Regions from separate parts of the Streptomyces clavifer genome, predicted to be linked through region 4. Evidence: riboswitches for the same ligand, from Rfam matches in the RefSeq annotation. Region 4 holds a riboswitch; each other region holds the start of a gene.
What was found. A riboswitch is a leader RNA that binds a small molecule or an ion and turns the genes downstream of it on or off. The one in region 4 is predicted to bind cyclic di-AMP.
Positions count from the first base shown of each region.

Region 1: linked by a shared signal. The riboswitch ahead of OG927_RS13340 (LysM peptidoglycan-binding domain-containing protein) and the one ahead of OG927_RS17410 (M23 family metallopeptidase) in region 4 are both predicted to bind cyclic di-AMP.
Region 2: linked by a shared signal. The riboswitch ahead of OG927_RS29225 (M23 family metallopeptidase) and the one ahead of OG927_RS17410 (M23 family metallopeptidase) in region 4 are both predicted to bind cyclic di-AMP.
Region 3: linked by a shared signal. The riboswitch ahead of OG927_RS24785 (M23 family metallopeptidase) and the one ahead of OG927_RS17410 (M23 family metallopeptidase) in region 4 are both predicted to bind cyclic di-AMP.

Region 1 covers NZ_CP107793.1:3,110,429-3,115,805, forward strand. Annotated here, with positions in the region: gene OG927_RS13325 (DUF501 domain-containing protein) at 1-19, opposite strand, end outside; gene OG927_RS13330 (FtsB family cell division protein) at 84-554, opposite strand; gene eno (phosphopyruvate hydratase) at 667-1,953, opposite strand; gene OG927_RS13340 (LysM peptidoglycan-binding domain-containing protein) at 2,237-2,935, opposite strand; cyclic di-AMP (ydaO/yuaA leader) riboswitch at 2,936-3,106, opposite strand; gene OG927_RS13345 (transglycosylase family protein) at 3,397-4,377, opposite strand; gene OG927_RS13350 (cytochrome P450 family protein) at 4,483-5,377, opposite strand, start outside.
Region 2 covers NZ_CP107793.1:6,715,866-6,721,242, reverse strand. Annotated here, with positions in the region: gene OG927_RS29240 (STM4011 family radical SAM protein) at 1-735, shown strand, start outside; gene OG927_RS29235 (GNAT family N-acetyltransferase) at 716-1,162, opposite strand; gene OG927_RS29230 (SGNH/GDSL hydrolase family protein) at 1,240-2,055, opposite strand; gene OG927_RS29225 (M23 family metallopeptidase) at 2,352-3,290, opposite strand; cyclic di-AMP (ydaO/yuaA leader) riboswitch at 3,295-3,449, opposite strand; gene OG927_RS29220 (tyrosine-protein phosphatase) at 3,874-4,683, shown strand; gene OG927_RS29215 (DUF6126 family protein) at 4,755-4,928, opposite strand; gene OG927_RS29210 (helix-turn-helix domain-containing protein) at 5,000-5,377, opposite strand, start outside.
Region 3 covers NZ_CP107793.1:5,645,444-5,650,820, forward strand. Annotated here, with positions in the region: gene OG927_RS24775 (M16 family metallopeptidase) at 1-821, shown strand, start outside; gene OG927_RS24780 (M16 family metallopeptidase) at 848-2,230, shown strand; cyclic di-AMP (ydaO/yuaA leader) riboswitch at 2,422-2,590, shown strand; gene OG927_RS24785 (M23 family metallopeptidase) at 2,604-3,410, shown strand; gene OG927_RS24790 (GntR family transcriptional regulator) at 3,633-4,337, shown strand; gene OG927_RS24795 (HPr family phosphocarrier protein) at 4,507-4,788, opposite strand; gene OG927_RS24800 (bifunctional acetate--CoA ligase family protein/GNAT family N-acetyltransferase) at 4,953-5,377, shown strand, end outside.
Region 4 covers NZ_CP107793.1:4,018,454-4,023,830, forward strand. Annotated here, with positions in the region: gene OG927_RS17400 (MerR family transcriptional regulator) at 1-647, shown strand, start outside; gene OG927_RS17405 (PP2C family protein-serine/threonine phosphatase) at 781-1,938, shown strand; cyclic di-AMP (ydaO/yuaA leader) riboswitch at 2,173-2,325, shown strand; gene OG927_RS17410 (M23 family metallopeptidase) at 2,337-3,377, shown strand; gene OG927_RS17415 (aldo/keto reductase) at 3,566-4,510, shown strand; gene OG927_RS17420 (PrsW family intramembrane metalloprotease) at 4,652-5,377, opposite strand, start outside.

The DNA.
Region 1 (5,377 bases), 910 kb from region 4:
GCGGAGGGGGCGTGTCCATGCCTGCCTTGAATGTCATCGTTCGGTCCGTATGTATCGGTGCGCGTACGGGGGCGGTGCGGGAGTCATTCGCGGTCCGCGCTGTCGACGCCGTCCCAGAGGTTCGAGTGCCAGGGCCTGCCGGTCGCACCGGGTTCCCCGCGGCGGACCTCCGCCGCGTCCGGGTCGATCACCGTGTAAGCGGTCTCCCCGGGCAGGACGTAGTGCAGGTGCTGGCGGGCCAGACGACGGATGTACGCGTCGTCCTGGAGCCGCGCCTTCTCGTCGCGCAGCTCCTCGGTGCGCTCGTGCGCCTCCCGCGAGAGCCTCTCCTGATCCGCGATCTGGTCGCGCTGGGAGATGTACTGCCGCATCGGGTACGCGAGGGCGACCACCAGGGAGCAGACGATCAGCGCCAGGAACGCGGCCCGGCCGGTGAGCCGGGAACGCCGGGCCTGGCGGCGGTTCTGGGACCGGTAGACGCGGGCCGCCGTCTGCTCACCGAGCAGCCGCAGCCTGGTCGCTGTGGAGAACCGGTCGCGATCCTTCCCGGCCATCTCTCACGCCTCCCCGTTACGCACGTCCGTCCCCGCACACGGTACGGGACCGAGTGCGGGGACGGACGGAGGCTGGTGCCCCCAAAGGGGCCCAGCTCCTGCTGCCGGGCTGTCAGCCCTCGAAGCGGAAGCGCGGGAACGCCGAACGGCCCGCGTACACCGCGGCGTCGTCGAGGATCTCCTCGATGCGCAGCAGCTGGTTGTACTTGGCGACACGGTCCGAGCGGGCCGGGGCGCCGGTCTTGATCTGACCGCAGTTCACGGCGACGGCGAGGTCGGCGATGGTGACGTCCTCGGTCTCACCGGAGCGGTGGGACATCATGCACTTGAAGCCGTTGCGCTGGGCGAGCTCGACGGCGTCCAGGGTCTCGGTCAGCGAACCGATCTGGTTGACCTTGACGAGCAGGGCGTTGGCCGAGCCCTCCTCGATGCCCCGGGCGAGGCGCTCGGGGTTGGTGACGAAGAGGTCGTCGCCGACGATCTGCACCTTGGCGCCGAGCTTGTCGGTGATGACCTTCCAGCCGGCCCAGTCGTCCTCGTACAGCGGGTCCTCGATGGAGACCAGCGGGTACGCGGAGACGAGCTCCTCGTAGTACTCGGTCATCTCGGCGGCCGAGCGGGACTTGCCCTCGAACTCGTAGGCGCCGTCCTTGTAGAACTCGGACGCGGCGACGTCGAGCGCGAGCGCGATGTCGCGGCCCGGGACGTAGCCGGCCTCCTTGATGGCCTCGATGATGAGGTCCAGGGCGGCGCGGTTGGACTCGAGGTTCGGGGCGAAGCCGCCCTCGTCGCCGAGACCGGTGGACAGGCCCTTGGTCTTCAGGACCTTCTTGAGCGTGTGGTAGATCTCCGCACCCCAGCGCAGGGCCTCGGAGAACGACTCGGCGCCGATCGGCGCGATCATGAACTCCTGGATGTCCACGTTGGAGTCGGCGTGCGAGCCGCCGTTCAGGATGTTCATCATCGGAACGGGCAGCAGGTGCGCGTTCGGGCCGCCGAGGTAGCGGAACAGCGGGAGGTCGGAGGCCTCGGACGCGGCGTGGGCCACGGCCAGCGAGACACCGAGGATGGCGTTGGCGCCGAGCGAGCCCTTGTTCTCGGTCGCGTCGAGGTCGAACATCGCCTGGTCGATGAGGCGCTGCTCGGTGGCGTCGTAGCCGACGAGCTCCGGGCCGATCTGCTCGATCACAGCGAGGACGGCCTTCTCGACGCCCTTGCCGTGGTAACGGTTGGGGTCGCCGTCGCGAAGCTCAATGGCCTCGAACGCGCCGGTGGAGGCGCCGGACGGAACAGCAGCACGTCCCGTGCTGCCGTCGTCGAGGCCAACCTCGACCTCGACCGTGGGGTTGCCCCGGGAGTCGAGGATTTCCCTGGCTACGACGACGTCGATGGACGGCACGAGGCATCTCCTTCTGGGATATGACACTGGTTGTGCAGGGTCACTGTGGCCTTGCGACACGAGCCTAACCGGCCCGGCCCGCTGCGTCGGCCGACCGCCCGTCCCCTGGGACGAAAAAGGACCCAAGAGCCCGCATTACGGGCAAAGCTTCAGAAATTTACTGGCAAGTAACTACAAAAGTTGAACGAACACCACCGCCGGGCGCCCCGAAAACGCCCCCGGCCCGGGCGCGCACCGGGTGCGCGCGCCGGGCCGGGAACACCGCCGGGAGGACAGATCCCGGTTACTTCAGGTGGAGCTGCTGACCCGGGAAGATCAGGTCGGCGTTCTCGACGATGTCGTCGTTCAGCTTGAACAGCTTCTGCCAGCCGCCCTTGACGTCCTTCGCCCCGGCGATCGTGCTGAGGGTGTCGCCGGCCTTCACCTTGTACTCGCCGTCACCCTTCTTGACCTTGTCGCCGGTCGGGGTGGTGACGGTCTTCTCGGCCTTGGGGGCCGTGCGCGTCTCGCTGCGGCTGGCGGGCTGCTCGGCCTTGCGCTCCGGCTGGGCCGCCTTCGGCTCGGCCTCGCTCTTCGCGGAGCCCGTGTCGACGCCCGGGTCCACACCGTCGTTGGTCAGACCGCCGGCACCGGCGCAGGCCCAGGCGCCCGGGCCCTGCAGGTCGAGGAGCTTCTCGGCGGTGGCTATCTGCTGGGCCTTGCTGGCCAGGTCGGCACGGGCGGCGTACTGGGTACCACCTGCGGCCGCCCAGCTGGACTGCGAGAACTGCAGGCCGCCGTAGTAGCCGTTGCCGGTGTTGATGGACCAGTTGCCGCCGGACTCGCACTGCGCGACGGCGTCCCAGGTCGCGACGGAGGCGGCGGAGGCACCGGTGGCACCCATCAGCGGAACGGCCACGGCCGCGCCGGTGACGCCGGCCAGGGTGGCGATGCGGACGGCCTTGGACGGGCGGCGGTGCTTGCCCTTGCTCGAAAGCAGCATGGTTCTCCTCACCGACGCCTACGAGGTGAGCTGTCGGGTTCGGGCCTGTGAGTTGCCCGGTCACCCGCACTGGCGGACGACTTCACCCCCAGCCGGCCCTCGCCCGTCTTCCGACGGCCGGGTCCGGCACTTACCTGGGTCCCCCGCTCCTGCCTACGGCGCTTTACGCGTCTGTCCCCTTCGGCCGACGGCAGGATTCGGCGTGACGGTCGAAGGTGCCCGCGGTGCGAGCGGTTCCGACCGTAAACACACGCAACGCCTACATTCAAAGATGGACATAACTGGCAATCAGCGCTTACCACCTCCGAGGGTGGCACCGTTTCCGCAGGTCGGAGGCGATGCGGGCCGAGTGGGCGGGCGAGGCGCGCCAGTTCAAGCAAAGAGACCCATGTCTCACTTACGCATAAGTGGACATAGGCCTCTGAACTACCCCTGATTTCGGGGTGTTTTCCCGCTTTTGATCAGTTGGCGACTGCAGCCTCGGCGCCGGACTCCTCGTCCGCCGCGGCGGTGTCCGCGTCCGCCTTCGGGGCCAGGTCGAGACTCTGGCCGGGCAGGATCAGATCCGGGTCGGAGCCCAGCTCCGCCTTGTTGGCCTCGTAGAGGCCGCTCCAGCCGCCGGGCAGCTTCTGCTCGTCGGCGATCGCCCAGAGGTTGTCGCCCTCACGGACGGTGTAGGTCCCGTCCGCGACCGCCGCCGCACCCTCGCGGGCCTCGGAGTCGCCGCGCGAGGCGTGCCGGCCGGCCTCGCGCTCGCCCCTCAGGTCCGTCCCGGTGCTCGCCTCGGGGGCCGGTGCGCCCCGGTGCTTCCCGCCGGTCTCGCCACCGCGCTCGGAGGTCCCCGCCGCCTCGGACGCCTCGGGGGACGGGGTGGCGGAGGGTGACGAGGACTCGGACGCGGCGGACCCGGTGGAGGCGTCACCCTTGCCGGACTTGCCCTTCTTGTCGCTCTTGCCCTTCTCGTCCGCCTTGTCCGGCGTTTCGGTCGAGGCGGCGTCCGACGGGGCCTCCGTGGCCGTGGGGTCGGCGGACGGGTCGCCGCCCGGGTCGACGCCCGGCAGCGTGCCGTCCAGCGCGAGCCCGGAGATCACCGCACAGCTGGGCCACGCCTGCGGGCCCTTGTCGTCCAGCACCTTCTCGGCGACCGATATCTGCTGCGAACGGCTCGCGAGGTCGGCGCGCGCGGCGTACGCCGTACCGCCGTAGGCCGACCAGTCGTCCTGCGAGAACTGCAGGCCGCCGTAGTAGCCGTTGCCGAGGTCGGCACTCCACATGCCACCGCTCTCGCACTCGGCGACCCGGTCCCAGGTCGAGGCTTCTGCGGCGTGCGCGCCGGTCGCGCCGAGCAACGGGATGGCGATCGCCGATCCCGTCACGCCTGCGGCGACGACGATCGCGGGTGCCTGACGAGGGCGGCGGTGTCTGCCATTCGCGGAGCCCATGGGATTGCCTTCCGTGTGACTGACGTGTGACGGGTAAGTCGAACGGTGAACCTAGCCGTACTCGAACGTGTGTCACAAGTCGATGCAGCGGAGATCACGTAAAAGTCACAGAGTTGACAGAGTGTCACTTTTTTCGGACGGATGTCCGGGTTCGAACTCCACGGGAAGAGTGCGCAGTCCGCGCATGATGAGCCCGCCCCGCCAGCGCAAATCGGCAGGTTCCGCAGCGAGCCGCAGGTCGGGGAGGCGTCTCAGCAGTGTGGCCAGTGCCGCCTGACCCTCCAGCCGGGCCAGCGGCGCACCCAGGCAGTAGTGGATTCCGTGCCCGTATCCGAGGTGCTGATTGTCACTCCGTGCAAGGTCCAGGGTGTCCGCATCGTGGAAGCGTTCCGGGTCCCGGTCGGCGGCCGCCAGCACCACGAGAACGGGATCGCCGACCGCGATGTGCCGCCCTCCCAGCGTCACGGGTTCGGTGGCGTAGCGCCACGTCGCCATCTCCACCGGGCCGTCGTGGCGCAGCAACTCCTCGATGCCCGTGGCCAGCAGGTCCGTCTCGCCCGCCGCCAGCGAGCGCTCCAGCCGCATCCGCTGTTCCGGATTGCGCAGCAGGGCGTACGTCCCGTTGCCGATGAGGTTGACCGTGGTCTCGAATCCGGCGAAGAGCAGGATGAAGGCCATCGCGGCGGCCTCGTTCTCGGTGAGGTGCTCGCCGTGGTCGCTCGCCCGGATGAGTCCCGAGATGAGGTCGTCGCCGGGATTCTCCCTCTTGCGGTGGATGAGTTCGGCGAGGTAGCCGCGCATCTTCTTGACCGACCGGGCCACTCCGCCGCGCGGCCCGCCGCCGTGCCGGATCATCATCCCGGCCCAGTCCCGGAAGTCGTCCTGGTCCTCGGGAGGCACCCCCAGCAGGTCGCAGATCGCGTAGATGGGCAGGGGGAAGGCGAAGTCATGGATGAGGTCGGCCTTTCCCTCCTCGATGAAGGCGTCGATGAGGCGGTCC
Region 2 (5,377 bases), 2.7 Mb from region 4:
ACGGGCGACCGGCTGTCGGTGCTGTTCACTCCGTGGGGCGAAGGGCTGGTCCGGTCCTGGTACCGGAGGGCGATCATGGAGCTGTCGCAGCTGCCGCACGTGGGCCGGGTCGCCATCCAGACCAATCTCAGCGCCCGTACCGGCTGGCTGACCGGCGCCGAGCGCGACAAGGTCGCCCTGTGGTGCACGTACCACCCGGGCCAGACACCGTACGAACGCTTCCTCGGCAGATGCCGGGAGCTGTCGGACCTCGGAGTGCGCTACAGCGTCGGCGTCGTGGGGCTGGACGACCATCTGGAGGAGGCCCGGCGGTTGCGTGGCGCACTGCCCGACGAGGTGTACCTCTGGATCAACGCCGCCGAAGGGCACAGCTATACGGACGCGGAGGCGGACCGGTGGACGGCCCTCGACCCGCTCTTCCCCTACAGCAGGCACCCGCACAGCTCGGCCGGGCTGCCCTGCCGGACGGGCGAGTCCGTCATCTCCGTCGACGGCGAGGGTACGGTGCGGCGCTGCCACTTCGTCCGGGCCGAGCTGGGCAACCTCTACGACGGCAGCTACCGGCGCTCCCTCGGCCCGCGCGGCTGCCCGGCCGACGTGTGCGACTGTCACATCGGCTATGTGCACCTGGAGACGCTGCCGCTGTACGACGTCTTCGCGGGCGGCGTCCTGGAGCGGATCCCCGCGCGCCGGCAGACCCTGGATCTGTCGCCGGTCAGGCTCGCGGAGCGGTGACCGGGCCCGCCGGGCGCACCATGAAGACGTCGACCGGGTCCTGGGCCTCCATGACGAATCCCTGCCGCTCGTAGAGCCGGCGTGCGGCGCTGCCGCGCAGGACGGTCAGACGCACGGTCGCGCCTTCCCGGTCGGTGCCCTCCAGCACGGTACGCAGAACGGCGGATCCGAGCCCCCTGCCCTGGTGCTGCGGGGCCAGGTAGAAGTGCTCCAGCAGCTTCCCGTCGCCGGCGGGCCGGACGGTCACGCATCCCGCGAACCGGCCGCCGGCGATCACGAGGGACGTGTGCCGGGTGGAGAACGAGTCCCGCAGCCGCTGCCGCACGCGGTGCTCGTCGTAGCGTCCGAGGCGCTCGAGGTCCGCGCGCATGACGACGGCCCGCAGCTCCGCGACCGCCTCGACGTCATCGGCCCGTGCGGCGCGCAGCTCCCACTCCGGTACTCCCGGCGGACCGGTCCGTTCCGAGGCGGCCGCCGCCGGGAGCCGGGCGGTCGTCCGGGAACTCACAGCGGCAGCAGGTCGGGGCGCTTGGCTTCGACGTGGTCGCCGGAGGACTCGCCGCGCAGGCGTCGTCCGATCCACGGGACCAGGTACTCACGTGCCCAGTGGATGTCGTCGCGCCGCACTTCGAGCGTCCCGCGCTGGGCCTGCGGCGGCCACATCTGGTCGGGGTCGGCCGGCACGTCGAGTCCCAGGACCTGGGCGGCGCGCAGCGCGACCCGGGTGTGGCCCTCGGGCGAGAGATGCAGCCGGTCGTTGTCCCAGGCGCGCCTGTCCTGCACGGACCGCAGCGACCACAGGTCCAGGACCGGGCAGTCGTAGCGGTCGGCGATGGAGCGGACATGGGCGGTGTACGTGGCGATCTTGCCGCGCAGGTGACGGAGCACCGGCACATGCCGCGTGTCGAAGCCGGTGGTGACCATGACGGTGCCGACGGACTGCGTCAGATCGGCGACCGCGCGCTCGAAGCGTTCGGCCACGTCGTCCGGATCGGAGCCGGGCCGGATGATGTCGTTGCCGCCCGCGCAGAAGGTCACCAGATCCGGTGCCAGTTCCCTGGCGCGGGGGACCTGTTCCTCGACTATCTGGTCGAGGAGCCGTCCGCGTACGGCGAGGTTGGCGTACCGGAAGTTCCCGTGCGGGCCTTCGGGGACCCCGGGAACCAGGAGCTGGTCCGCGAGGAGAACCGCGAAGCGGTCCGCCCAGCCGAGGAGCCGCCCATCCGGACCCAGGTCCCCGACACCCTCGGTAAAACTGTCGCCGATCGCCGCGTACGACCCGATGATGCCTCGTTGTGTGTTTCTCGAATCGTCTGCCACAAGTGCATATCCTGCACCTTTGAATGTGACCTACGCGACCGTAATGGGGGGTTGACGGGTGGTGAGAAAGACCACCCGGTCAGGTTTTGGTAAAGCCGGAATAAGAAGAGGGGCGGTGCGCCGCCGCGCACCGCCCCTCTTCCCGGCGAACTGTCGAACTTTCGGGCCGACCGACGGCCGTGTCCCATGGAGGCCTTCACATGAAGACGCCCACATCGGGATGCTCATATCGAGACGTCACCCGAGGGCTTTCAGCTGGAGAGCCTCGCGGGAAGACGCCCGCCCGGAGACGCCCCTCAGATGGAGACGCCGTGCGCGCGCAGGTAGGCGACCGGGTCGACGTCCGAGCCGTAGCTCGGGCCGGTGCGGACCTCGAAGTGGAGGTGCGGGCCGGTGGAGTTGCCGGTGGAGCCGGAGAGGCCGATCTGCTGGCCGCCGGTGACGGTCTGGCCGGCGGAGACGTCGAGCGACGACAGGTGGGCGTACTGGGAGTACATCCCGTCGCTGTGCTGGATGACGACCTCGTTGCCGTACGAACCGCTCCAGCCGGCCGAGACCACGGTGCCCGGGCCGATGGACCGGACGCTCGTGCCGGAGGCGGCCTGGAAGTCGGAGCCCGTGTGGTAGCCGCTGGACCAGCTGGCGCCGGAGGCGCGGTACTGGGTGGTGACGTTGGCGTCGGCGACCGGGGAGGTCCAGCCGGAGCTGTTGCTCTCGGAAGCGGCGGAGGAGTCGGACGCGTTGGTGGCCGTCGTCTTCTTCTCGACCGGAGCGGCCGCCTCGGGGGTGGCCTCCGCCTTCGAGGGGGCGGCCTCGGACGGCGCGGCCTTGGGCGCGGACTGCACCGCCGGGCCGGACGCCTTGGCGCCGAGGGTCAGCTTCATGCCCGGGAGGATCAGGCTCGGGTTGTCGCCGACGACGTCCCGGTTGTCCTTGTACAGCTTCTCCCAGCCGCCCTTGAGCTTCTGGTCGGCCGCGATCTTCGACAGGTAGTCGCCCGAGACCACGGAGTAGGTCTTGGGCGCGCTCTGCTTCTTCGCCACCGAGGCGGCGGGCGCGCTGTGCGCCGCAGCCGCGGCCGCCGGCTTGGCGGCGGGAGCGGCCTGCTCCGCCGCGTGCGCACCGGTGGCGCCGATCAGCGGAAGGGCGAGAACGGCGCCGCCGGTCCCTGCGGCGAGGACGCCACGGGAGATCGGGCCGGTCTTCGTACGACGGTGCTTACCCTTTGCGGGCATGGGGATGTCCTCTCCGGCGCCTGCGAGGTGAGCTGTCGGGTTCGGGCTGGAGATGCCCGGCCGCGCTGGACGCGACTTGACCCCGAGCCGTCCCGGATCCCTCCGGTCGGCGGCTTGCCTGGTTCCCCCGCTCCTGCCACACGTAGGTCGGTGCGGATTCCGGGCGGCGGCAGGATTAGGCGTTCCGTCCGGATTGACCGTGACCGTAGGCGAGCCGGGACGCCGGGAACAAGCCGCCGGTTGCGGACCGGAATCCGCCCCTCCTTTCCCGTCCGGAATTCCGGTCACACTCCGTGGATTACGGATCTTGGCTTTCCGCGCGGCGTCCGGAATACCCGCCCGTGGTTCCGCCACACACCGTCACGGATATGATCCCGCTCACCTGCCGCCGCCCATCTCCCGCACAAGCGGGGCATGTTCTGCTAAATACACCAATACGGACATGGCGCGATTTCTCTTCCTTTCGGACCGGGCCGAAAACGGGGCGAAGACCGAGACGGTTGCCCGATGAATCCATGTCGTATCGTCGCGAGCGTGCCCTCGTCGGCGAGAGGCGCCGACGCCAGACACTTCAGGAGTCCTTGTGACGCAGCTGCCAGAGGTTCCGCCGACCGACACCGAGCTGACCGGTGTCCGCAACTTCCGCGACGTGGGCGGGCTCCCGACCGTGGACGGCCGGAAGGTGCGGCACGGGCGCCTCTACCGCAGCGGGCACCTGGCGCACGCCACCGAGGCCGATGCCGCGTTCCTCGCCGGCCTCGGGCTGCACACGGTCTTCGACTTCCGCAACGCGGCGGACCACAAGCTCGACGGCCTCGACGTGGAGCTGCCCGGCGTCCGCAACGTCAGCATCCCGCTCTCCGACCCCGCCGACGGCGCCGAGTTCTGGCGGCTCGTGCGTGACGGGAACATCCAGCAACTGCGCTCGATCCTCGCCGACGGCAGGGGCAGCGACCGCATGATCGCCTCGTACCGGTCCATCATCACGGACCGCACGGCCGAGCACAGCAGGGTGCTGCACGCGCTGGCCGAGGACAGCGTTCCCGCGCTGATGCACTGCGCGGCGGGCAAGGACCGGGCCGGCCTGTCGATCGCGGTCTCGCTGCTGGCGGTCGGGGTCGAGAAGGAGGCCATCGAGGCCGACTACCTGAAGTCCAACGACGCGCACCGCCGCTACAAGGTGCGGCGCAGCGACACCTCGTCGGCGGGGATGTCCGACGAGGTGATGGAGCTGCTCAATCCGCTCTTCGGCGCGCACCCCGACTACCTCGCCGCCGCGTTCACCGCGATCGAGGAGACCTGGGGCGGCACGGAGCGCTACCTCACCGAGGGCCTGAAGCTGACGCCCGCCACCCGCGAGCGTCTGCGCGAGCGCCTCGTCGAGGACGCGTAGGGCCGAGGCGCCGGCGAGCCGGCCCCACCTCCACCGTGAGCGGCAGACCCTCCCCCGCCACGTCCGGCGGGTCAGCTCTTGCCCGCCACGGTGAACAGGACGTAGAGGAACGCCGCGATGACGTGCCCGGCCACCAGGTACGCGAAGAGCCGGATGACCACACCGCGGGGCATCTTCCGCTCCTGCGTGTCCGTGCCTTTCTGCCTGCGGGGCGTGAGCGGGTCGTAGTCTGCTGAATCGGACATGACAGTCCTCTCTTTCGACCGCTCGGGCCGAGGGGAACGAAGGATCTGAGGGGTATCGGGACGGGCGGGGTTCACACCCGGTGGACCTCGCCGCCCAGGCACAGCTCGGCTGCGGGACTCTGCAGCAGTGTGTGGACGAAGAGCAGCCGCACGCCTCCCCGGTCGAGGGCGGCGATCCGGTGCGGGGTGAGCGAGTCGAAGTGCGCGCTGTCACCGGGCCCGAGGTCGTGCACGGTCTCCCCCAGGGTCACCCGCAACCGCCCGTCGAGGACGTACAGCCATTCCTCGCCGGGATGGACGCGTACGAGATCACTCTGTGCCCCGTACGGGACGCTGACGCGCAGCGCCTGCATGGCACGGCCCGAGGCGCCGGCCTGGTGGTACAGCCAGCCGTCGGCCTCGGCACCGCCGAAGCCTCCGCCTGACCCTTCGAAGGGGGCCACTCCGGG
Region 3 (5,377 bases), 1.6 Mb from region 4:
GTTCGATGGCGGACCTGGACGCCGCCACGCTGGAGGACGCGCAGACGTTCTTCCGGACGTACTACGCGCCGAACAACGCGGTGCTCTCGGTGGTCGGGGACATCGACCCGGAGCAGACGCTCGCCTGGATCGAGAAGTACTTCGGCTCCATCCCCTCCCACGACGGCAAGCAGCCGCCGCGCGACGGCACGCTGCCCGGCACCATCGGCGAGCAGCTGCGCGAGGTGGTCCACGAGGAGGTGCCGGCGCGCGCCCTGATGGCCGCCTACCGGCTGCCGCACGACGGCACGCGTGAGTGCGACGCCGCTGACCTGGCGCTGACCGTGCTCGGCGGGGGCGAGTCGTCCCGGCTGCACAACCGCCTGGTCCGCCGCGACCGTACGGCGGTGGCCGCGGGATTCGGGCTGCTCAGGCTCTCCGGAGCCCCCTCCCTGGGCTGGCTGGACGTCAAGACGTCCGGTGGCGTCGAGGTGCCGCAGATCGAGGCGGCCGTCGACGAGGAGCTCGCCCGGTTCGCCGCGGAGGGCCCGACGCCCGAGGAAATGGAACGGGCGCAGGCCCAGTTGGAGCGCGAGTGGCTGGACCGGCTCGGTACGGTCTCGGGCCGCGCCGACGAACTGTGCCGGTACGCGGTCCTGTTCGGTGACCCGCAGCTCGCCCTGACCGCGGTGCGGAGGGTGCTCGACGTCACCGCCCAGGAGGTCCAGGAGGCCGCCCGGGCGCACCTGCGTCCCGACAACCGGGCCGTCCTGGTCTACGAGCCGGTCGAGCCGGCCGACGAGACGGACGGCACCGACGCGCACGAGGGGGCCGACAAGTGACCGACGCCGCCGTGACTGGAGTAGCCATGCAGTACCACCCGCAGCCGACCGCAGGCGAGGCCAGGCCCTGGGCCTTTCCCGCACCCGAGCGGGGAGCCCTGCCCAACGGCCTGACCGTGCTGCGGTGCCACCGCCCCGGCCAGCAGGTCGTCGCCGTGGAGATCTTCCTGGACGCGCCCCTGGACGCCGAGCCCGAGGGCCTGGACGGCGTGGCCACGATCATGGCGCGTGCGCTGTCCGAGGGTACGGACAAGCGCTCCGCGGAGGAGTTCGCCGCCGAGCTGGAGCGCTGCGGCGCCACCCTCGACGCGTCCGCCGACCACCCGGGGGTCCGTGTCTCCCTGGAGGTCCCGGTCTCCCGGCTCGCCAAGGCGCTCGGCCTGGTCGCCGAGGCGCTGCGGGCGCCCGCCTTCTCCGAGAGCGAGGTGGAGCGCCTGGTCGGCAACCGTCTCGACGAGATCCCGCACGAGCAGGCCAACCCGGCCCGCCGCGCCGCCAAGCAGCTCTCCAAGGAGCTCTTCCCCACGACGGCGCGCATGTCGCGCCCGCGTCAGGGAACCGAGGAGACGGTGCGCCGGATCGACGCGGCGGCCGTGCGCGCGTTCTACGACGCCCACATCCGCCCGTCCACCGCGACGGCCGTGATCGTCGGTGACCTCACCGGGGTCGACCTGGACGCGCTGCTGGCCGACACGGTCGGCGACTGGTCGGGCAACGCCGGGGTGTCCCGCCCGGTACCGCCGATCACCGCGGACGACACCGGCCGCGTGGTCGTCGTCGACCGCCCCGGGGCCGTGCAGACCCAACTGCTGATCGGCCGCATCGGCGCCGACCGGCACGACAGCGTCTGGCCCGCCCAGGTCCTCGGCACGTACTGCCTGGGAGGCACGCTCACCTCCCGACTGGACCGCGTGCTGCGGGAGGAGAAGGGCTACACCTACGGGGTCCGCGCCTTCGGGCAGGTCCTGCGCTCCACGGCACCCGGATCCTCCTCCGGGGCGACCGGTGCCGCGATGCTCGCCATCAGCGGTTCCGTGGACACGGAGTCCACCGGGCCCGCGCTGGAAGACCTCTGGAAGGTCCTGCGCACACTGGCGGCCGAAGGGCTCACGGACGCCGAGCGCGAGACGGCGGTGCAGAACCTCGTGGGTGTGGCTCCGCTGAAGTTCGAGACGGCGGCCTCCGTCGCAGGGACCCTGGCCGACCAGGTGGAGCAGCACCTCCCGGACGACTACCAGGCCCAGCTCTACGCCCGCCTGGCCGAGACCGGCACGGTGGAGGCGACCGCAGCGGTGGTCAACGCCTTCCCGGTCGACCGTCTGGTCACCGTCCTCGTCGGGGACGCCGCCCAGATCGCGGAGCCCGTCAGGGCGCTGGGTATCGGAGAGGTGTCGGTCGTCAGCGGCTGACGTGTCAGGGCGGTACGGACCCCGGCGAGAGCGTTCTCGCCGGGGTCCTCCCTTTTGCCCCCTTTGGGGGGAGAGTTGCGGTATGCCCTGTGGGATGTGCGACAAAAGACCTGATCCGTTTGGCGCCGGAAAGGCGCCCGGCCTAGCGTCGGCCCGGCTGTCCGCCAGACATATGCCGCGTCCGCGGCGCCGGACAGCCATCGCCGAGTCCCCGTCAGGCGCGAGCCTGGGGAGCCGGGGACCCACGAAGTCCCTGGGGTGAATCGGACGCCTGCGCCCTCGCACGGGGTGGAGGGGCCCGTAGGAGACCTTCCTGCTCCGAACCCGTCAGCTAACCCGGTAGGCGAGAAGGAAGGAAAGGATCAGCCCCTCCATGGCGTTCACCCGAGCCACCGGGAAGCACCGTGCCCCGAGCCGTCTGACGCGCAGGAGCGCTCAGGTCGCCGGCATCGCGGCCCTGGCCACCACCGGTGTCATCGGCGGTGTGTCCTCCCCGGCCCTCGCCGCGGACTCCGAGGCCCTCACCGCGGGCAGTACCGGCCTGACCCAGGCCGTCGCGATCGACTCCACGCTCGCCGACCAGATCGCCGCCCAGGCGAAGGCCCAGCAGCACCAGGCCGACCTCGCCGCCAAGGCCGAAGCGAAGGCTAAGGCGGAAGCCAAGGCCAGGGCGAAGGCCGAGGCCGAGGCGAAGCGCAAGGCCGAAGCCCGCGCCAAGGAGGCCCGTGAGGCCGAGGCGCGCGCCGCCCGCGCCGCCGAGCGCGCCCGGCTGAACGCCTTCCACCTCCCGGTCGCCGGCTCCCAGGTGACCACCGGCTACAAGTCCGGCGGCGCCCTCTGGTCCTCCGGCAGCCACTCGGGCGTGGACTTCCGGGCCGCATCCGGCAGTTCCGTCGTCGCGGTCGGCGCCGGCACGGTCGTCGAGGCGGGCTGGGGCGGTGCGTACGGCAACAACATCGTGCTCCGGATGGCGGACGGCACGTACACCCAGTACGGCCACCTGTCCTCGATGGGGGTCTCGGTCGGCCAGAGCGTCACGTCGGGCCAGCAGATCGGCCTCTCCGGTTCGACCGGCAACTCCACCGGACCCCACCTGCACTTCGAGGCGAGGACCACGCCGGAGTACGGCTCCGACATGGACCCCGTCGCCTACCTCCGCGCCCACGGAGTCCAGGTCTGACCCGCCTCGCACGACTCCGCTGACGACGAAGGCCCCGGCACCGCCGGGGCCTTCGTCGTGCTGCCGGAGAAGGTACGGGCCGAAGCTGAGCAGAAGTGCTTTCAGGACAGAAGATATGCATGGATTCCGCTCCGCCTTCGGAAATTCTGGCTGATTGCAATAGAGTCACAGAACAGGCGTCGATCGGCCGCGTTGCGCGGGGATTAAGGCGGAGGTTCGGACATGCGCATTCCTGCGCATTCGGTATGCACGGCAATCCGTGACGACATCGTCTCCGGTGTCTTCGAGCGTGGCAGCCGCCTCACCGAGGAGGTGCTCGCGCGTCGCTACGGCGTCTCCCGCGTCCCGGTGCGCGAGGCGCTGCGCACCCTGGAGTCCGAGGGGTTCGTCGTCACCCGTCGGCACGCGGGGGCGTGCGTCGCCGAGCCCACCGAACAGGAGGCCGCCGACCTGCTGGAGATACGGATGCTCCTGGAGCCCCTCGGTGCCGCCCGGGCCGCGCAGCGACGCACGGAGGCACACCTCAAGGTGCTCCGAGGCCTGGTCAGGCTGGGGCAGGAGAGGGTGCGCCGCGGCGAGGGGGAGGACCTGCGCTCTCTCGGTGGCTGGTTCCACGAGACGCTGGCCCAGGCTTCGGGAAGCCCCGCGCTCATCGCGCTGCTCACCCAGCTCCGGCACAAGATCGCCTGGATGTACGCGGTCGAGCAGCCGGCCCGGCCCGCCGACTCCTGGGCCGAGCACGGTGCTCTCGTGGACGCGGTGGCGCGTGGTGACGCGGAGCGGGCCAGGGCGCTCGCCACCCTGCACACCGAGCGTGCCACGGCCGCACACCGGCTGCGCCGCACGGACCGCCCCGGGCACGCGGCGGATCCGCCCCGGGTGAGGACTTCGCAACACGCCGTAAACATCGCGGGCGTCCGTCATTAACAATTGCGCCGTATACAAAGAAGGTAATTAACGCAGGGCTTTCTTTATGCTGCCGTAATTCCGGTCGGCGTGCGATCTTCCCGCCCCGTTCCGGAAACAGAAAAGCCGCGGCTCCCCGAGGGGTGCCGCGGCTTCGCCGCAGAAATCGATCCGGTGCGGGCCGGTCGGATCAGACGGTCTCCGGGAGCTCGTCGAGCCCCTCGGCGACCAGCTTCGCCAGACGGTCCAGGGCGACTTCGGAGTCGTCCGCCTCGGACGCGAGCACGATCTCCTCGCCACCCTGCGCGCCCAGGCCGAGCACCGCGAGCATCGACGCGGCGTTCACCGGGGTGCCGTCGGCCCTGGAGATCGTCACCGGGACGCCGGAGGCCGTGGCGGCACGGACGAAGATGGAAGCGGGGCGGGCGTGCAGGCCCTCGGCCCAACCGACGTTGACGCGGCGCTCAGCCATGGTTCTGCCCTTCACGTATCAATAGGTTGTCTAGACCAGTCTCTCATGCAGTGCGCACTGCTGTGCCCGGGCTCCGGCCTGCGGGCCACCGCCGCGCCGGCTCCCTCAGCGTGCCCGCGCACCGAACCCTCCGCTACCGGTGCGGCGGGCCGTAGGCTTTGCCCATGGAGCCCACGCCGGAGCAGAGTCCGCATCATGCGTACCCCGATCACTGGGAGGCGGACGTGGTGCTCCGCGACGGCGGCACCGCGCGCATCAGGCCCATCACCACGGACGACGCCGACCGGCTGGTCAGCTTCTACGAGCAGGTGTCCGACGAGTCGAAGTACTACCGCTTCTTCGCCCCGTATCCGCGTCTCTCCGCGAAGGACGTGCACCGCTTCACCCATCACGACTACGTCGACCGGGTGGGTCTGGCCGTCACCATCGGCGGGGAGTTCATCGCCACCGTCCGCTACGACCGGATCAACGAGCAGGGCAGGCCCGCCTCCGCCCCCGCCGACGAGGCGGAGGTCGCCTTCCTCGTCCAGGACGCCCACCAGGGCCGCGGGGTGGCCTCGGCCCTCCTCGAACACATCGCGGCAGTCGC
Region 4 (5,377 bases):
GCGCCAACGGCTACCGCTACTACGACCAGGGCGCCCTCGTCCGACTGCAGCGCATCCTGCTGCTGCGTGAGCTGGGGCTGCCGCTGCCCGCCATCAAGGACGTACTGGAGGGGCAGCGGGACACCTCCGCGGCGCTGCGGACCCATCTGCTCCTGCTGGAGCAGGAGCAGATGCGCATCGGGCGGCAGATCGCGTCGGTGCGGACCACTCTCCACAGGACCGAGGAGGGAGAAGAGCTGATGGCCGGGGAAGTGTTCGACGGTTTCGACCACACGGTGTACGAGCGGGAGGTCACCGAGCGCTGGGGCCGGGAGGCGTACGCGGAGGGCGACCGGTGGTGGCGCGGGCTGAGCCGCGAGGAACGTGCCGACTTCCAGGGTGTGCACGACGCGATCGCCCGGGACTACGGAGCGGCCAGGGAGGCCGGTCTGGACGCCGGCGGCGAGGCGGTGCAGCACATCGCAGGGCGCCACTGCGCCTGGCTCGCGGGCACGACGACGGTCACCCGGTCGTACGTCACCGGCCTCGCCGGGATGTATGTCGCGGATCCGCGCTTCGGGAAGAACTACGATCGGTACGGAGACGGCACCGCCGTCTTCGTACGGGATGCACTGACGATCTACGCGCAGCACCGGCTCACCGACTGACCTCCGGGGGGCGGGGCTCCGGCGCGCTCCCCCCTTCGGCCGACGACGCGCCGTCGCACGGCGCGGCTCCGGCCGGCCCGGGTGGATCGCGGTACCGTCCGCAGCCGTGAGCGGACCGGGCAGGAGTGCACAGGTGGGGAAGCGGGACAGTCGGCGGGGCGGAGCCGGCGAGGGCGTCGGGGCCCGGCGGTTCGTGCGTGCGCTGCCCACCCTGATGATCGGGGTCGGGATCGTCTTCGACCTCGTGACCCCGACCGCCGTCACGGCCGTTCCGCTCTTCGCGGCGGCCCCACTGATCGCCGCCCCGTTCTTCTCGCTGGCGAGCACCGTCCGTACGGGGGTGGCCGCGACCCTCGCCGTCCTCGCGATCCGGCTCTCGGACGGCCTGATCACCAAGGTCGTACCGCTCACCGATCTGCTCACCCTGATCACCGTCTCCGCACTCGCCCTGGTCATCAACGGTGTCGTACGCCGCAGCAACGAGCAGCTCGCCTCGGCCCGGGCCGTCGCGGAGACCGCGATGCGCGCGGTGCTGCCGACACCGGACGACCGGATCGGCGGACTGCTGGTCGCGGCGCGGTACGAGGCCGCGCAGGCGGACGAGTTCGTCGGCGGCGACCTGTTCGCCGTCGCGGACACCCCGCACGGCGTGCGGCTGGTCGTCGGGGACGTGCGGGGCAAGGGGCTGGACGCCGTGGAGGCGGTGGCCGTGGTGATCGGTGCCTTCCGTGAGGCGGCCGAGCAGGAGCTGTCGCTGGAGGGCGTGGCACAGCGGCTGGAGCGGGCGCTGGCGCGGGAGGGGAGCCGACGCGGCGGGCTCGACTCCATGGAGGGGTTCGTCACCGTCGTGCTCGCCGAGATCCCCGTGGGCGCGGGTGCGGTGCGGATCGTGAACCGCGGTCACCCCGAGCCGATCCTGCTGCACGCCGACGGGGCGCTGGAGGTGCTGGCGCCGACCGCACCCGCGCTGCCGATCGGGATGGACCTGGGGGTGTGGCCGGACCGGTCGGACGAGTGGGAGCTGCCGGCGGGGGCCACGCTCCTGGCGTTCACGGACGGCCTCTCCGAGGCGCGGGACGCGGACGGGGTCTTCTACGATCCGGCCGCCCGGCTGCGCGGCCGGATCTTCCCGGGACCCGAGGAGCTGCTCTCCGCGCTCACCGACGACGTACGGCTGCACACCGGTGGACGCGCGACGGACGACCTGGCGCTGCTCGCGGTGGGCCGGCCCGCGCGGGGGCAGCCGCAGCGGCGCACGACGGTGAAGATCGTGGGGAGGGGCAGTGAATGACCCTTTACCACCGTCCGTAGTCGAAAGGTACCGCTCCGCATAACATTTGACTAACCGTCAGAAATTCGTGTCCGGAGTGGGAATACTCAACTCGACCGTTTACGACCGTTTTCCACCCTGAAGTCCCGGCCAGAGTGCTGAACGATCAATCGGAACAGCTTGGAATCGGGCCCCGGTGTCTATTAACGTTCGATAACGCAGCGCGGTTGTCCCAGTCGTCGCCAGAGGCGACACCGTGCGCGAGCGCCGAATTCCGCAAGGGAACCGGGGAACCACCTACATGGGGTGAATCGGGCACCTGTGTCTCGTGAGAGACGAAGGGGCCCGTAGGAGACCTTCCTGCTCCGAACCCGTCAGCTAACCCGGTAGGCGAGAAGGAAGGAAAGGAGTGCGCCCACGTGGCGTCCAATCAGCCTGCCCCCGAGGCCCCGTCACCCTTCAGGACCGGCATGGCCGGTGACGAGGAGCGGACGTGGGAGGAATGGAATCCCACCGAGGAGTCCATCCGTCCCGTGCGCGGCAGGCACCGCGTAGCCAAGCAGCGCGGTCTCGCCCGTAGCTCCACCGTCCTCGGCGTCGGCGTCATCGCGGCCGTCGGCGCGGGTGGCATGGCCACGGCGCAGAGCAAACCGCCGGTCTCCATCTCCCTTCCCGATTCCATCGCGGACAGTCTTCCCGACGCCAAGTCCCTTCCCGGCGTGAGCGCTTTCATGTCCGGCGGCTCCGAAGCGGACACCGGGACGACCACCCAGGCCGCCCCGCTCACCACCGCCGGCATCACGTCCGCCGAGGCCGAGCAGGGTGCCACCGACGCCGGTGAGGCGCTGCGCGCCCGCATCCTCCAGCAGGCCGAGCAGCAGCAGGCCGGAGCCGCGGCCGAGGCCAGGGCCGCCGAGGAGAAGGCCGCCGCCGAGCAGGCCGCTGCGCAGGCCACGAAGCAGCAGAGCAACGCCGAGGTCGAGGCCGCCGCGAAGAAGAAGGCGGCGGAGAAGAAGGCCGCGGAGAAGGCTGAGGCCGAGCGCCTCGCCAAGCTCGCCGCCAGCTACGCCGTCCCGACGTCCTCCTACACGATCACCTCGACCTTCGGCCAGGCCGGTTCGCTGTGGTCCTCCGGCTACCACACCGGGCTGGACTTCGCGGCTCCGACCGGCACCCCGGTCAAGGCCGTGCACAGCGGCACGGTGAAGTCGGCCGGCTACTCCGGTTCGTACGGCTACCGCACGGTCCTGGTGCTCGACGACGGCACGGAGATCTGGTACTGCCACCAGTCCTCGATGGACGTCACCGCCGGCCAGAAGGTCAGCACGGGCGACACCATCGGCCGTGTGGGCGCCACCGGGAACGTCACCGGCCCCCACCTCCACCTGGAGATCCACACCCCGGACGGCACGGGCGTCGACCCGTTGAGCTGGCTCCGCGGCAAGGGCCTGACGATCTGAGCCCCGCGCCCCACGGCGCACCCGCACCCCGGCGGCCCTGACGCACACCCCCCGACGTCAGGGCCGTCGGCCTGCGGCACGCGGGCCCGCCCGGGGTGCGGAGCGGCTCGGCGGAATAGCGTCCTCCGTGGACCGGTTGGCCCCGGGGATGCGGAATAGCGTCCTCCGCAGACCGGTTGGCCCCGGGTATGACGAGTCTGCGCCCGCTCGGTTCTTCGAGCCTCCAGGTATTCCCCCTCGCCCTCGGCGGCAACGTCTTCGGCTGGACGGCGGACGAGGACCAATCCTTCGCCGTCCTCGACGCGTACGCCGCGGTGGGCGGCAACTTCATCGACACCGCCGACGCCTACTCCTCCTGGGCCCCGGGCAACGAGGGCGGTGAGTCGGAGACGATCATCGGCAGGTGGATGGCGGCCCGCGCCAACCGCGACGACATCGTCGTCGCCACCAAGGCCGGCGCCCACCCCGCGTACAAGGGACTCTCCGCCGCCACCGTCAAGGCTGCCGCCGAGGCGTCGCTGCGCCGGCTCGGCACCGACCACATCGACCTCTTCTACACGCACTTCGACGACGAGAGCGTCCCCGTCGAGGAGATCGTCACCGCGCTCGACCACCTGGTGAAGGCGGGCACCGTGCGGGAGATCGCCGCCTCCAACATCAGCCCCGCGCGACTCCGAGCCTCCCTGGACTTCTCCGAGCGCGAGGGGCTGGCCCGCTACACCGCCCTGCAGCCCCGCTACAACCTCGTCTCGCGCGACACCTACGAGGGCGCGCTCCTGGACACGGCCGCCGGCGCGGGGCTCGCAGCCGTTCCCTATTCCGGCCTCGCCTCGGGTTTCCTCACCGGCAAGTACCGGCCGGGCACGGAGGTCGACAGCGTGCGGGCCGGGAGCGCGGGCCGGCATCTGGAATCGGAGCGCGGCGGCACGGTGCTCGCGGCGCTCGACAAGGTCGCCCGGGAGCACGACGCGGAGATCGCCACGGTCGCACTGGCATGGCTGGCCGCCCGGCCGACCGTCGCCGCACCGATCGCCTCCGCCCGTACGGTCGGACAGCTGCCCGCGCTGGTGGCCCTGGCCGACCTGAGGCTGACCGAGGAGCAGCTGGCGGAGCTCACCGACGCGTCCGCCTGACACCGGGGAGCGCTGCGGCTGCCCAGGGAGACGCCGATGTGGCTTCACCCCGGCGGTAAGGGCCCGGTGTTGACGCCGGCGGACTGCCCGGGTGGTGGCGGACTGCCCGGGTGGTGGCGGCACCGTGGTGACGCCGGTCCGCTACCCGGGCGGTACCGGCCCGTGGCCCGTGCCCGGCTGCCGCGCGACCGGCTGGAGATACGGGTTGTAGCCGCCGTAGTGCCGGTGCGGCGCGGGGACCTGGTGCTGCGGATACGGCGCGCCGTGCGGCCGGCGGGGGTACGGCGGCGGCACGCGGTGGGCGCGGGCGCGTCCCGTCGCACGGGCCGCGTACGTCAGGGCCGGCCCGGCGATGTCCCGGCGCTGCCACAGGTGGTGCAGCAGCTCCTGCTCCCGGTGGGCGAAGTCCGGGCCGGCCCCGTCGCGGCGGGCCCGGTGGCGCAGTACGGCCAGCGAGGTCGCGAACGACTCGTACTCCGCGACCGCACGGGCCGCCGCCCTGCCCCGGGACCGGTCCGGGTGGCTGTTCCAGTGCCTGGCCATGTCGCGGGCCATCCCCCGCGCCCGCATCGAGGCCAGCGCGAGCGGCTCGGCCGGAGTCAGCCAGCCGGCCGACGCGTACACGGGAAGCTCGGCGGAGAGCGTACGCAGTTCCCGCTGGCGCGACCAGATCGCCAGCCACGTCACCAGGGCGAGGGCGGGCACCATGAAGGCCCCGTACACCGCGTAGAAGCCGTACGGTCCGAAGGCCGACGAGCCGTTCCACAGGGCGTGCATGCCCATGGCGAGAACGAGTCCGAGCAGTGGCAGCACGATCCGGCGCACCCGGCGGCGCCGGCCGCCGAGCGCGGCGATGCCGAAGCCGAT